Regions from separate parts of the Priestia sp. 10L35 genome, predicted to be linked through region 1. Evidence: riboswitches for the same ligand, from Rfam matches in the RefSeq annotation. Region 1 holds a riboswitch; the other holds the start of a gene.
The links. Region 1 has a riboswitch for cyclic di-AMP ahead of AC1DEF_RS05020 (potassium channel family protein). Riboswitches for the same ligand answer to the same signal wherever they lie in the genome.

Region 1 (8,005 bases):
AAGTGATGAAGTGCAGCCGACGATTGAACAGCTGATGAAAAATGGGAAAATAACGCGTCCATATATGGGGGTAGGTCTTCAAGATGTAGGTCAGCTTTCAGCTGCAACAAAACAAAACCAGCTAGGCCTAACAAGCGATACGTCTGAAGGAGTTGTCGTAACGACGGTTGAACCATTCTCTTCTGCTTCTGATGCAGGTTTACAATCAAAAGACGTGATTGTTGCCATCGATGGAAACGAAGTCAAAACATCCAGTGATTTACGTCAATATCTATATACAAAACGTAAAGTAGGAGACACGGTAAAATTAGACGTGTACCGAAATGGAAAAAAACAAACTATTTCTCTGAAGCTTTCAGAACAGCAGGATAACAATGGATGAGTTCAACACCGTTAAAGCTGCTGCTAGCAGTATTAACAGCGTTCGGATTTTTAACCGGCTGCGGAGGGAAGCATTCAAACACGATGTTTCCTTCTGTAGAAATTAGTCAGCTATCTTCTACCAAAGAACTGGCAGCGTATGAGGGAGGCAAGGTGACAGGAGCTGAATTCAACCGTTTTTTAGCCGTTGAAGGGTTCTTAAATCCAGATGCTCCGCTAAATGATACAAGCTACCGCAAAGAGTTATTGCGGCAGCTTGTTATGCAAAAAATCTTAATTTCACATCTAAAGACAAGCGATAAAGTACAAAAACAAGTCGAGGATATGTGGAAGCAAATTAAACGCTCATATGACGAGGATACAAGAAAACAAGGTTATGAAGTGTTAAATATTCGTTCCAGTGATGTAACCAACCAGCTAACGAATCAGTTTAAATTAGAAGAATATTTCCGCAAACAAATTACGTCTGATGAACTAACTGCTTACTATAAACGTATTGAAAACGATCTAACGCGCGTATCTTTTACGCAGCTGGCTTTTTCCACTTTACATGATGCCGACGCCGCTGCGGCTGAACTGCAAAAGGGAACATCTCTTCAGGACGTTCAAAAAAAATATGCTGAATTCCAGACAGTCAGCAAAATAGAGAATGCTGATAATCTAAAGCTTTCAAGTCTATCTCCTTCTTTTATAGATGTTTTAAAAAAACAGCACATCGGAGAGAGTAGTGAGCCCATTAAAATGGGTAAAGTCTATTATATTCTTATTTTAAAACAAAAAGATAAAAAAACGGAATCAGAAGTCAAAGAAGAAATGATGAAAGAACTTGTTTTGAATCATATCAACCGGTATATCCAGGATCAACTGCCAAGGTTTCACGTGACTTTTAACCTTAGGTAGTTTCCTTTTATATAGATTGATTGTTTTCAAAAAACAAGCAGGTAAAAGAGCTTTCTATTAATAGAGAGCTCTTTTACATTTTTAAGTAGACAGAAATGTCGGCACCTGATAAAATGAAGTTGTAAAACTTTCATTATTCGGAAAATTTATACCCTCCAGCTTTGGAGGGTTATTTTTTATGCTGTTGGACGAATAAAAGAGGCTGGGACAAAAGTAGTTTAATGGAAAGAAGATCCGAACGATGATTCGTTCGGATTTTTTCGTTACGTTTCAATCACTTTTCATCTTTTAAATGACTCAATAATGCAGGAGCCATCTTCACATGAGAAAGGGCGATGTGTGAAATCGTTTTGGCATAAGGTGTAATTTCGTTAATAAATTGTTCGAGTATGTGCAGGTGAGGAAGCTGAAGCTTTGTAATAAAGCAGGCTTGCCCGGCGATGCGTTCACAGAATAAAGCGTAGGGATACTGAGAAATAAATCGTTTAAAACGCTCGTGCTCTCCGTTTTTCATCGTTACTTCAATAAAACACGACACGGGCAAATGCAGCTTTTCATAATCAATATCAATCGTATACCCTTTTATAACGCCAAAGCTCTCTAGCTGCCTTACTCGCTCTGCCACCGAAGGAGGAGACAAATTAATTTGTTTTCCTAGCTCTCGTAAGGAAAGGCGGCTGTTTTGCTGCAGCGCCTGCAAAATCGATAAATCAATTTCATCAATTTTCAATTGAAAACCTTCTTTCTCATTAACGTTTCATTTGATTAGTAATAGTAGATAAAATGTTTTATATGTAATCTGAAATTTCCATTTTTCTTACTATAATAATTAAAAAGGAGTGAGTGAAAAATGGCAAGAGTTTTATTAGCAAACGAAGAGGGAACAAATTTTGAAAAAGCATTGAATTTAATTCCGCATGTAAAAAGATTGTACGATGAGCTTTACGAAACGCTTTGGAACAGCGGTATAGTAGAAAAAGAGACTAAGGAAAAAATGAGGCTTTACCTAGCAGGTGTTAACGGCTGTGAGACATGTATGAGCATGTCATATGTAGGCGATGAGACGCTTAATCAAAAAGTGTTAAGAGAAAAAGAGCTGGAAGAAAAAGATCGACTGCTGTTTCGATTTATTGATGTATACCGGGTGCGTCCAAGGGAGTTGACGGATGCTGATATGGATCAATTAAAGAAATTTTACAGTGATACGCAGCTGTTAGAGCTTTTAGCTGTTATTAATTTATTTGATCAATTTCACAAAATGATTGTCAGTTTAGATTTATATGATTTTTGCAGCTTGCAGGGCAAGTGAGGTCTTCCCTAAAAATATCTTGACAGACAAAATCCACAGGAGTAAGATAGCTTTCGTGAAGTGAAATGTATCATGAATCGAATCGATTATTCTAAAAAATAGATCATAGACATTTGAATAAAAATCGCTTAATCCATTACGGAGCGGAGGACCCATTATTTACGCACATATTGTGCTCCGGGGTGAATCCTTAAAAAGGTAGGGTTACTCTTAAAACCCGAACCCGACAGCTAACTTCGCAAGCGTTTTGAGGGGGAAGAGTGTGAAAAAACACAGGAGCCTTCCTGTGTTTTTTTGCGCTTTTTTTAAGAAAAAGATGTAATTTTTTAGAAAAAGTATAAGCTAAGAGAACACACAGCAGTTGAAGAAAGGAATAAATACATTATGAAAAAACAGTTTGCTGTATTGGGATTAGGTCGTTTTGGAGGCAGTTTGGTTGAAGAGTTTGCTAATCTGGATGTGGATGTGCTCGCTATTGACCGCAATCAGGAGGTAGTAAATAAATTTAGCAACTCAGCTACATATGTTGTGCAGGCGAATGCAATTGATGAAGCTAGCTTAAAGGGGCTAGGTATTCGCAATGTTGATCATGCTCTTATTTCGTTTGGGGATGATATCGAAGCGAGCGTGCTCGCAACGATGCTTTTAAAAGATATGGGCGTTAAGCAAGTATGGGTAAAAGCAGTGAATATGTATCATCAAAAGGTGCTGGAGAAAATAGGAGCGGACAAAGTCATTCATCCTGAGCGCGATATTGCTAAGCGTATTGCTCATCACGTGGTGTCAGAAAAGATCATTGATTACATTGAACTGTCAAAGGATTATAGTATTGTCGAAATTGTCGCCTCTAAGAAACTTCATAATAAAACGCTGTTTGATTTGAACATTCGTGCCAAGTACGGCTGCAACATTATCGGCTTTCAGCGAAAAGACGGGGAAATGGTGATTTCGCCTACCGCGCATGAAATAATTGAACAAGGAGATATGCTGATTGTTATCGGACATAATCGCGATTTGAACCGTTTTGAAGAAGAAGGAGTTTAACTTATGAAAAAACAAATCATTAAACTCACCCCTCCGCAGCTGCTTGTCTCCATTTTTGGCGGAGGAATTATTATAGGTGCTCTTCTATTGATGATGCCTGTTTCTACTACTGAGCCCATCCGGTGGGTAGACGCCCTTTTTACGTCTACTTCCGCGATGACAGTAACCGGCTTAGCCGTCGTAGATACAGGTACACGTTTTACCGTCATTGGTCAAACGATTATTATGCTGTTAATTCAAATAGGCGGTCTTGGCATTATGTCATTTGCCGTGTTGATTTTTATGATGCTAGGTAAAAAAATTGGATTTAAAGAGCGTATGCTCGTTCAGCAGGCATTAAATCAAACGAGCATCGGCGGAGTTGTCCTGCTAGTTAAAAGACTGTTTATCTTTTCATTTTTAATTGAGTTTGTTGCACTTATCTTTCTAGCGATACGCTGGGTTCCGGAGTTCGGATGGTCTAAGGGGCTGTTCTTTAGCTTGTTTCATTCGATTTCGGCTTTTAATAACGCAGGGTTCGGACTATTATCTGACAGCCTGGTTCAGTATGTAGGAGATCCCATTATTAACATAACGATTTCTTTTTTGTTCATTATCGGTGGATTAGGGTTTACCGTCCTTGCAGATATGTGGGTAAAAAAATCCTATAAAAAGCTAACGCTGCATTCGAAAATTATGATCATCAGCACGTTTGCGATTAACGTGGTTGCCATGCTTTTTATTTTTTTCTTGGAGTACAGCAATCCACATACGCTCGGAAGTTTGTCATTAGGAGACAAAGTGTGGGCATCTTATTTTCAAGCTGTAACGACACGTACAGCAGGTTTTAATAGTATCGATATAGGAAGTTTGCATGATTCCACTATATTTTTAATGGTTATGTTAATGTTTATTGGTGCAGGAAGTGCTTCAACAGGAGGCGGTATCAAACTCACGACGTTTGTGGTGATTATTTTTTCTGTATGGGCATTTTTACGAAGCCGGGAAGATATTGTGCTATTAAAGAGACGACTTCTTCCTCTTCACGTGTTTAAGGCACTAGCCATCACGATGATTTCAATTATGTTTGTATTTGGGGCCATTTTCCTGTTAAATATTTCGGAAAACCTGCCGTTTGTAAAAATTATGTTTGAAGTTGTTTCTGCATTTGGAACAGTAGGTTTATCGATGGGAGCAACTCCTGAACTTTCGTACTTTGGACGCGTGATTATTATCTTTATCATGTTTTTAGGAAAAGTGGGGCCATTAACGCTTGCGTTTTCATTATCTAAGCAAAAGCGTGAAGCCGTTCGTTATCCAAATGAAGATATAATGCTGGGGTAGAAAAATCGCCTTCGATGAGGCGATTTTTTATATTATTTATACGTTCAAGACATATAAGAGGTTACGCACAAAACAGTTGCGATGAATAAAAAGAAGGCAAAGACAAGAACAATGGGCAATTTAGAATGTCGGCGCATTAAAGGCCCCCCTTTTTTATAGTAAAAAAATCTCTTACTATATATAACGAAAGAAACAAAAATATGATTCACTTTTTTGACGAAATTTGAAGGTTTTTCTCGTTAAAAAAATCCGCACCCCTGTCCTAAACATTTTGCCAAGCTGTTGCATACACTAAAAGCAGATAACAGGAAGTGAGGGATGGTACGTGGGAAAACAAAATTTTGCGTTAATCGTTGTGTTATTTGTTTTACTTGTTATTGTAGGTGCGTCTGGCTTTCGCTTTTAAACGTTAACTTTATTTGCGCATAGCCCCCGTCAAAAAGGGCATACTAGGCGGAAGTAAAAAACAAAAATTTCTTCAATATTGCCGAACAATGAGTTCCTCTACTCATTCATCTAATCGGTATGTAGCCATGCGAAAGCATGGTTTTTTTTGAAATAAGAGGATGAATGATGTTCATCCCCTCTAAAAATTAGTAGTAGCAAGAACATCCTACGATTACTAATAGAATAAATAAAACAACGATAAATGAAAAACCAAAACCGCCTTTTGCGCCCATATGTGTAACCTCCTTTAATAAAATTCTCTATATCCTATGTACTAATTGGGTTAAGTGATTGAGAAATTTGCCTATTTTTTAACGGTAACGATCTTTTGAGAAAAATGAAGAACACTTACTTTTTTCATTTGTGCAGAAATCCTTTATGATAAAGAGGAAAAGGAGGGCAAAGTGGTGGGAATACATGTAGAATACGTCATGAATCAGCTAGAAGAGGGTAAGTGGAAAGAGATCAAACGTGAAATTCAACAAGAAATGAAGAAAAAACCTCAAGCATCTGATTTGTACTGTTACTTAGCGGTTTGTTTAGCAAAGCAAATCGAAGAATCAATTATTTTTGAAAAAATGGTATTAAATTTAGAAATGGACAGAGCTCTTCATCAGGCACTAACATTAAATCCATCTTCAAGCTTGGCGCACTTCGTTCGAGGAATAAAATACCGGGAAACTCCGCTTATGTTTGGAGGGAATTACGAAAAATCGCTGTCTTACTTGCAGCGGGCACAAGATCTTGGTTTTGAAGGGGTTATGCTGCCGCTCGAACTCGCAAAAACCTATATTCAATTAAAAGAAATGGAAAAAGCGAAAGAACAAATCGCTTATGCCCGGGAAATCAATCCTACTCACGCGGATATTAAAAAAGTCGAAAACATGCTGCAAACAGGACGGTGAATCAAAAGTCCTGTTTTATTTTTGGTTTTTAGGAAACATATGCTGATTTTCATAAAGAATTGCTTTTTATATAACAATAAGAATATTTATAGAAATTTTAAGAAGTGCATGTAAGTCCAACGACTTCTTAACTGCTAGATTTTCTACATTATTAGAGCGTTCAGTCTACATAATTCCAAAAATAGTAAGAAACTATCAGCCTATGGATAAATTGTTAGAAAATATAGATAATTGTAAATGAATAGAGAAAAGTTAAACATGCGACTAACTAAAAAAAGCAAAGGTCTGATTTACTTTGCTTTTTATTTATACACATATGTAAAAAATATCATAATAAACCAATTTATTCTTTGTGAAATCCATCGTTTCAGACGATGTGAAATAATGTATTTGAAGGAGGAGACCCAGGTGAAGGTTATGAAGATGTTGGTTATTGCATTATTTAGTTTAAGTTTAGTTGTCACACCAGCTGCTGCTGAAGTTCCGGGTGTCGACCATTCAATGAAACGAGGTGCTACACAAGGAATTGTAGCGGCATCTCACCCGCTGGCTGCTGAAGCGGGCAGGAAAGTTTTAGCTGAAGGCGGAAATGCTGTGGACGCGGCAGCTGCCATTCAATTATCTCTCAACGTTGTGGAACCGATGATGTCAGGTATCGGCGGCGGCGGCTTTATGATGATTTATGAAAAAAAGAAAGATAAAATTACGATGCTAGACAGCCGTGAAATGGCACCAGCTGATGTCACGCCTAAGCTGTTTTTAGATTCAAAAGGAAAAGTCATCCCTTTCAGTAAGCGTCACATAACAGGAAAAGCAGTTGGAGTTCCTGGTACGCTAAAAGGAGTAGAAACAGCCCTTAAAGATTATGGAACAATGGACTTATCAGATGTTATTAAACCAGCTATTGCTCAAGCAGAACAAGGAATCAAAGTAAATTGGTCGATGGCTCAGTACATTGATGAAAATGTGGACAAGCTTGAAAGATACCAAACGGCCGGTAATGTATTCGTGCCGAATGGCAAGCCGTTAAAAGAAGGAGATAAGCTTGTTCAGCCGGATCTTGCTAAAACATTAAAGCTTATTCAAAAAGAAGGATCAGACGCTCTTTATAAAGGAGAAATTGGAAAAGCGCTTGTTAAAGAAGTTCAAAAACGCGATGGAAGCATGACCATGGATGATTTGAAAAATTACGTTGTAAAAGAACGTGAGCCGGTTAAAACAACTTACCGGGGCTACGATGTGGTTAGTGCGGCTCCTCCTAGCTCCGGCGGATTAACCGTTCAGCAGATTTTAAAGCTAATGGAAGGTTATGATGTAGAAAAAATGGGTTCCAATACGCCTCAGTATTTGCAGCATTTAACGGAAGCGATGCACTTAGCTTTCGCGGATCGCGCGGCGTATATGGCAGATGAAGACTTTTACGAAGTGCCGAAAAAAGGACTGTTAGATGAAGATTATATTAAAGAACGTCGTAAATTAATTAATCCAAACAAAGCAACGCCTAATGTCAAAGAAGGAGACCCTTGGAAATATGAAGGAAAAGAAAATCCAAATAAAGCAACAGTAAAGGAAGAAAATCCAATCGGCCAAACGACTCATTTCTCTGTTGTAGACAAATGGGGAAACATGGTTTCTTACACGACTACCATTGAACAAGTTTTTGGTTCAGGAATTATGGTTCCTGACTACGGATTTA
Region 2 (8,005 bases), on a different contig from region 1:
AAATGGAGGTACCTGTTGATATAACTAATCCAAAGGTCATCACAAAAATCGAACAATCTGTGAGGAAAGAAATTAAAAAAGAGTTGAAGAAAGCTATTGAACGTGCGCAAAAAAACAAAACAGATATCTTGGGATTTGGCGAAGTAGTTCATCGTACTAGACCAAATCAATTTAAGAAATTAAAAAAGGAATGGAACGATGTGTACTTTCCAAAGTTAGATGTAGATATTACAGTGGAAGCCTATATACGTCGCGCTGGCTTACGAAACAAGTCATTTCTTTCAGGGATAAAAGAGAATCAAAAGTGATAAAAGGGACGTTCCTGTATGTTGAGCGTTCTTTTTTATTCACTCATATCAAGGAAGATTTCTATATAGAAAAAATAGATGATAAATTATTAAGACAAGAGGTGGGAGTATAACTTGAGCAACTAGGTTATCTAGTCTGCTTTCTATAAAATGGGAGATAATGATGATAAGAATTTCTAATTAGGGTGCTGTAGGGTGGGGCATTGAGAGAGTATAACTAATTGTTTAACTAAGTTCTATAGGTAGTTTTTTTACTTTACCTGCCTTATGGTCTTAAAGGAGTATGTGTTTATGTATATAGGGAATAACCATCTTGTGATTATTGGTTGGAATGAACGAGTCAAGAATCTTCTTTTTTGTTTTGGCGAGTCTTTATCTCTAACTAAGATCGAATTAAAACCCCTTTTCATACATACGAAAAGGGGTTTGCTTTTTTATTTCTTAAATTTATAAGGCAATGTTGTCACAATGACATTTTTTCGATAAAGAAGGTGTGCCCTTAATAATAAGCTTGATTGGTTATGCAACGCGTTATGCCAGCTTTTTCTTGTGATAAATTGCGGAATCAAAACAGTAACAGCCATATGGCTATCATCTGCTCGCTCCTCTACACGATCAATAAAGCGTAAAAGAGGTCCCACTAAGCTTCGATATTGTGAGTAGAAGGTAACTAAGCGTATATCAGGATATCGTTCGTTCCATATCTCTTCCATCCTCTTTTCACTTTCACGGTCAAATGCCACATGAACCGCAATCACTGTGTCTCCAATAATTTTTGCATAGTTAATGGAATTCTCGACAGCTCTTGTTAAGCCTGCAACCGGTATAATGACTACATTTCCTTCTAATGCTAATGCTTCTTTGTCTCCTGGCTTGATACGAAGTTGCTTTCCTACCTCTACATAATGGTTCTTAATACGGTGGAACAGATAGACGATAAGAGGTAAGAAGATTAAAACAGCCCATACTTGTGAGAATTTTGTTGTAAAGAAAATAATCAGTACAGTGAAGCTAATAAAAGCTCCTATAAAATTGGTCACTAATTTCCCCTGCCAACCAGCTGGCTTTTCTCTTAGCCATTTTACAATCATGCCCGTTTGAGATAGTGTAAATGGAATAAATACGCCAACCGCATATAGGGGAATTAACCGTTCTGTATCACCTTGAAATGCGATGATAAGCATAATAGAGGCAATTCCAAGTGTCACAATCCCATTTGAATAGCCCAAACGATCACCACGTATCGTAAACATACGAGGAATATACTTATCTACAGCTAAATTAACAGCCAGTAAAGGAAAGGCTGAAAAGCCTGTATTGGCAGCTAGTACTAAAATTAAAGCCGTTGTACCCTGAACAAAATAATAGAAACCATTTCGTCCAAACACTTGGGAAGCAAGCTGCGAAACAACCGTTTCCTCTGCTTTGGGTGCAATTCCAAACCAATAAGCCAAGAACATGACACCTGAAAACAAAATAGCCAAAATAATACCCATTGCAACAAGCGTACGTACCGCATTTCTTGCAGCCGGTTGTCTAAAATTTGTTACAGCATTTGAAATAGCTTCTACGCCTGTAAGGGCTGAGCACCCTGATGAAAAAGCGCGTAGTAGTAAAAATAAGCTGATTCCTGGAACTGCAGTTCCAATAGCAGGATGAACGTCAGGAGAGACCTGACCAGTGGCTACTTTCCATATGCCTATTCCTATTAAAAGAACCAATGCAAGAACAAATAAATAAACCGGGTATGCTAAAGCAGAAGCTGATTCTGTTACCCCTCTTAAATTCAAAATCATAATAAAAATAACCAATAAGCAAGCGATAATGACTCTATAGTCATGGAGAGCAGGAAAAGCAGACGTTAACGCATCTGTTCCGGATGAAATACTTACAGATACCGTTAGTATGTAGTCTACTAATAGAGAACCCCCAGCAATAAGTCCTGCATTTTCTCCGAGGTTATGTTTAGATACAACATAAGCGCCACCGCCCTCTGGGTACGCATAAATAATTTGTCGATAAGAAAGGATAAGTGCTGTTAAAAGGATAAGTACACCAATACCTATAGGTATTGAATACCAAAACGCGATCATTCCAATGGTAGCAAGCACAATTAAGACTTGTTCTGGGCCGTACGCCACGGATGAAAGTGCATCGGATGAAAGAATAGCTAAGGCTTTGACCTTATTTAACTTTTGTTCACCTAGCTCTTTTGATTTAAGTGGCCTCCCAATTAATAAACGTTTGATGGATGAATAACTCATCTAAACTCCTCCTGAAACCTTTGCCATTTACCTATATTAGTTTACTCTCATCATTCCCCATCTCAGAAAAAAAACACAAAAAAGAACACCAAGGTTCTGCTTAGTGTTCTTTCCAGGACAAATAAAAGCAAACCTTCTCTCCAAACGCTGATGAGGTTAGCTGTCGGGTTCGGGCCTTTAGAGTAGCCCTACCTTCTTTTCGAAGGATTCACCCCTAGTGCAAGTGCACACAAAAATGGGTCCCCCACTCCTTAGTGGATTAAGCGATAAAAGGTATGAAAATAGCAAGATCATATATGTACGTTAGGTACTATACGCCTGAATGTTCCATTTGTAAAGAGAGATATCAATTAATCACACAGAAAAAGGCTACCAAAGAGGATGAAGTCTTTATATTTGTATAAAGAAGGACTTAATTCTTTAAAATTTGATACTTTAATAAAATTTGATAATAACCATAAATAATAAAATACGCTATTAAATAACTGATAAAGGTTCCAATAATATTCCACTCATTAAAATACTCTACTCTTCCTACGGCTAAGCCCATGCCTTCAAAACCTGTAGTAAACAGAGTAAAACAAAATAAAAGCATGATGGTATTCCCCTTCTTTTTTAGTTTAAAATAAATTAAAAAAGAAGCTAGGACGGGATAGAAACCTATATTTAAAGGAAGTGCCGATAAACTTCGATTTCTAAAAGTAGGTTCGAACTGCCAAAAGTAATTAGTCCCCCACTCGTTTAATATAAAGGCTACTGTCATACCTATTGGTGCAATTAGAAGAACGATTATAGGTTCTTTTTTGAACAATATGAAACCAAAAATCCAAGGTACAATAAATCCCATAATAATATTTACTAGTATTTTCTCTCTTCTCCTCTCACTAAGATAACCTTTTAACAGGATTGTCAAAAAGCAGAAAATATAGTAATGAATGTTTTTTTCTTTAAATGAACATTCTATATAAGAAACCCTACAATACTCATTCATACATAGAGGTGAATCTATTATAAATGAATCATAAGTTACGTAAGCCTTTAATTGTATATTTGATCGTTCTAATCGGTCCCTTTACTATTATCTTTTTGACCGATTATTTACTCCGGATAACTAAGAGAGAATAATACTGAATAATAAATAGTATTTCGAGCAAACTACTCAAGACGCCGTGAGGCATCTACGAAAATCCTTTAGCAATAAAGCAGAAAAAACTACTACTTCTCTCCGTCGGCGTGGTTTTTTCTGCTTTTTAGGCTGTATACGCTATACAACCTTAGTTAACATAAAGTCTCTTATCAGAACCCACATCAAAAACGAGTCCTTGATACACAAGGACTCGTTCGCTTTTCAAATTTATCGTTTATACATCTTTTTATACATCCTTGATGTGCCAATAATCTCCTTACAGATAAATGGAAGAAAGGGTGCATAAAAAGTGTACCTTTTATACATATGCCCGTACGAAAAAATATAGTCCATAAGGAAATGATGTGTTATTATATGTCTGCACATGCATTTTATAGTAAAAAGCCATCTGTCCTGCAAATACTGGGTGGCTTTTTATTTTGTATACATGTAGTACATTTTATATTTATAAACTCACTTGATGAGCATGTAATGTCTTTATCCACATAAGAGAGGATGCAAGTGCCAATTCCTTTTCTAGGAAGTTATAGAGGAGTGCTTCTCTTGAAACATTTCTATAAATTTAATAAGGGGTGTAGAGAAGGTAGTATCAGCCCGGTAAATAAAAAGTGTATCAACTAATGAAAATTTTTCAGGAATAGGATAATAGGTAACCTCTTCCAGATGACTGTATCTTTGTACAATAGACAGGGGAAGTAAAGTAACTCCCAATCCAGCTGCTATACATCCCATAAGCGCATCCAAGGAACCAAACTCCATAACTTTAGAAGGCCTTACACCTTCCTCACGTAACCAATGTTCAAACTTCTCACGATAAAAACAACCTTTGTGTAAGACTAAAAGTGTTAAATTACCAACCCTTTCTGATTCTAAGAATCGAGAGAGTAACAAATTTCCTACTAACACTAACTCTTCTTTGAAAACCTTTTTTACAATGAGGTCAGGATGAGATAAAGGTCCAGAGACAAACGCACCATCCAATTTATAATTTAATACTTCTTCAATATGCTGACTAGTAGGTCCCGTCTTTAAGTTTAAATCCACTTGAGGATAAGCAGAATGATAGCTAGAAAGAAATGCAGGTAAATGAACGGCAGCTGTTGTCTCCATTGACCCAATTCCTAACGGTCCCTGAGGCTCTTCTTCATCCCTCATTATTTGTTTCGTTTCGTCTAGAAGGCGAAAAATCTTATCAGCATAGGTTACTAATAATTCCCCTTTTGCTGTTAGTGTAATTCCTTTATTATGTCGATAAAACAAGACAGTTTGTAGGCTATTTTCTAACTGCTGCATCCGAGTCGTAATATTGGACTGTGCATAATTTAGCTCTTTTGCAGCCTTTGAAATACTTCCATACTTAGCAACTGCCTTAAAAATACGCAATGATTGAATATCCATGTTTCTTCACACCTAATTTCTATTTGCCATCTGTTAAAGTGATGGCAAATATCTTTATTTCGAATTATACCATATGGAGAAAAAAGCATATGATAAATATGGAGCAACTTTTGGAAGGAGTGAAGAAATGGATAAAAAAAACCTCTCATTTTTAATAGGAGGATTACTTGCAATGGCCATTGCGTTAGGGATCGGAAGATTTTCTTACACGCCTATCCTACCTCTTATGCAACAGAAATTTGATTTTCCGGAAACTATTGCTGGTTATCTCGCTTCAGCTAATTATGCAGGCTATCTAATTGGAGCTATTTTAACGGGACTATTTTCCATGAAGGGGAGAACGGTTCCTATCTTAAAGATAAGCTTAATTATTGGTGTTGCGACTACATGCTTGATGAGTTTTACAACCTCTTATACACTTTGGGCAATATTGAGATTTCTATCTGGAGTGTGTAGTGCCATTGTTTTTGTATTGGCTTCCAGCATAGTTTTAGGAAAGCTGAGAGAAATAGGTAGGACGAATTGGTCTGGTTTCTTTTATATGGGACCTGGCTGTGGGATTTTCCTAACCGGTATTTCCATTCCTTTTTTCTATCATAATTGGGGCTGGAAAGGAGCGTGGATTGGTTTAAGTGGGTTAAGCTTACTTTTGTTAATTGTTATCTTTCTAACTTTTAAAGAACGTCCTGTCTTCCTACATAACAAAAAAGGAAACGAAGCTCACCAAAGTACAGCTCCACCAAAGAAATGGTTACCTTTCTTGATAGTAGCGAATGGCTGCGAAGGGTTAGGATATATTGTAACGGGCACATTCATTGTCTCTATCGCCCAAAAAACACCTTCTTTTCATTTCGACCCTTCTGTAATTTGGACAGTAGTGGGGATAACAGCCATTCCTTCTTGTCTATTATGGTCAGCGTGTTCTAAAAGATGGGGATTTATCAAATCGTTAATCCTAGCTATGTTCATACAAGCTATTGGTGTAAGCATTCCTGTATGGTCATCCTCATCGTTTAGTTTGTTTGCGAGTGCTGCTATCTTTGGAGCTACCTTCATGGGGATTACTTCTCTTGGAGCTACGCTACTAGGACAAATGGTGCCAAAAAACAATAGCCGGATAATGGGATATTTCACAGCTGCTTACGCAGTTGGACAAATGATTGGTCCCACTCTTGCTGGAGTGCTTTCAGAAGCTACAAATAATTATAATACCTCTTTATTAGGAGCAGCAGCAATTGTCTTCATAGGGTCTATGTTACTTATGTCAGGGTTAAAGTATGAAAATAAAAAAGTATTAACTACCAAGTCCCATCGCTTATTTAAATCTTAATACAACCCGTGTAGTTTACTTTATAATCTGGGGGAGAAAAAAGTGAATTTATATAATCGTGTTTGTGAAGTTTTAGATATTAAGGTACCCATTATACAGGCTGGTATGGCGGGAGACAAAATTACAACGGTAGATCTTATTGTAAACGTATGTGAAGCAGGTGGTCTTGGAACCTTAGGCGCTGCTTATATGCATCCAGAGGATATTCGGCAAGCTGTGAGAGAGATTCGAAAATATACAAACAGGACATTTGCTGTCAATCTTTTTACTACTGAAATGGCAGATAATACAGTTGGGATAGAAGAGGTTCAACAGGTATTAGACACGATGCGAGGCGTTTTATATATTAAGCGCGGTGATCAAGAAGTCAAAACTAAAAATTTGTTTAAAGAGCAATTTAAAGTATTAGTGGAAGAACAAGTTCCTGTAGTAAGCACGGCTTTTGGAATTCTTCCACCTTATGCAATGAAAATAGCAAAAGAAAACGATATGAAGGTTATTACAATGGTTACAACTGTTAGAGAAGCGCTAACAGCACAAGAACAGGGTACAGATGTGATTGTAGCGCAAGGAAGTGAAGCAGGTGGTCACCGGGGAACATTCGATGTAAATGAATGCCCCAATGGAGCGAATATTGGGCTCTTCTCACTTGTACCTCAAGTAGTAGATCAGGTGGATGTTCCTGTCATCGCTACTGGCGGAATTATGGATGGAAGGGGACTAATCGCAGCTTTAGCTTTAGGCGCGAGTGGTGTCCAAATGGGAACTGCATTTTTAGCAACACAAGAATCCGGGGCGCATCCTTGTTATAAAGAAGCTCTTCATGAAAGTAATGAAGAAAGCACAGTTCTTACTAGACATTTTTCAGGTCGTCCGGCAAGAGGAATAGCAAATACTTTTATTAAGGAGTTCGACAATTTTAAGATTCAGCCTTTATGTTTCCCTACACAAAATACCATTACTGGAGAGATTCGAAAAGCTGCAGCTAAGCAAGGTAATAAAGAGTATATGTCTTTGTGGTGTGGTCAAAGTACAAGGCTATTAAAGAAGGATAAAACAGCAAATGAGATAGTCACTGATACCATACAACAAGCAAAAAGTATTCTACAAACGTTCAATTACAGTTAAATCAGCAAATAAGTCTCTTTCTAAACGGATCACTTATTGAATCTATATAATTGGGGTTTTCCTATTAAATCATTAATCTTAAAGATGAAAAATGTAGAATATTTTATTGGCACAGCATTAAATTGAATTTCATCGTTTTGATTCAATATCAAGTGAAACAATCACACTATAGCTTGTAAGAAATAAATAAAAATGTGAAATGTCCCTCTTCAACAGGAGGGGCATTTTATTTTATTAAACTCTTTAAGTAAAACAAAGATTTATTCTAAAGACACAGACTTTTTTAAATTATACACTGTTCATTAAAGTATACTTTTACGGACTTTTCTTTTTTATAGAAAATCTATCATTTTAATCGTTCGTTTAAGTTTTTAATTAAATTACGAACGTCTTATAAAAATCATGCACGTTTACGAACGTTTTTTATGGA

Region 2: it holds a riboswitch for cyclic di-AMP, as region 1 does, so the genes downstream of both, AC1DEF_RS27795 (APC family permease) here and AC1DEF_RS05020 (potassium channel family protein) in region 1, are expected to answer to the same signal.

The regions. Positions count from the first base shown of each region.
Region 1 covers NZ_JBFTKA010000001.1:980,155-988,159, forward strand. Annotated here, with positions in the region: gene AC1DEF_RS05000 (S1C family serine protease) at 1-382, shown strand, start outside; gene AC1DEF_RS05005 (peptidyl-prolyl cis-trans isomerase) at 379-1,281, shown strand; gene AC1DEF_RS05010 (Lrp/AsnC family transcriptional regulator) at 1,556-2,011, opposite strand; gene AC1DEF_RS05015 (carboxymuconolactone decarboxylase family protein) at 2,132-2,590, shown strand; cyclic di-AMP (ydaO/yuaA leader) riboswitch at 2,706-2,850, shown strand; gene AC1DEF_RS05020 (potassium channel family protein) at 2,975-3,634, shown strand; gene AC1DEF_RS05025 (TrkH family potassium uptake protein) at 3,638-4,957, shown strand; gene AC1DEF_RS05030 (YjcZ family sporulation protein) at 5,283-5,363, shown strand; gene AC1DEF_RS05035 (YjcZ family sporulation protein) at 5,551-5,637, opposite strand; gene AC1DEF_RS05040 (tetratricopeptide repeat protein) at 5,812-6,309, shown strand; gene ggt (gamma-glutamyltransferase) at 6,718-8,005, shown strand, end outside.
Region 2 covers NZ_JBFTKA010000019.1:12,940-20,944, reverse strand. Annotated here, with positions in the region: gene AC1DEF_RS27800 (Ger(x)C family spore germination protein) at 1-308, shown strand, start outside; gene AC1DEF_RS27795 (APC family permease) at 743-2,572, opposite strand; cyclic di-AMP (ydaO/yuaA leader) riboswitch at 2,704-2,848, opposite strand; gene AC1DEF_RS27790 (CBO0543 family protein) at 2,985-3,485, opposite strand; gene AC1DEF_RS27785 (LysR family transcriptional regulator) at 4,236-5,117, opposite strand; gene AC1DEF_RS27780 (YbfB/YjiJ family MFS transporter) at 5,245-6,447, shown strand; gene AC1DEF_RS27775 (NAD(P)H-dependent flavin oxidoreductase) at 6,490-7,575, shown strand.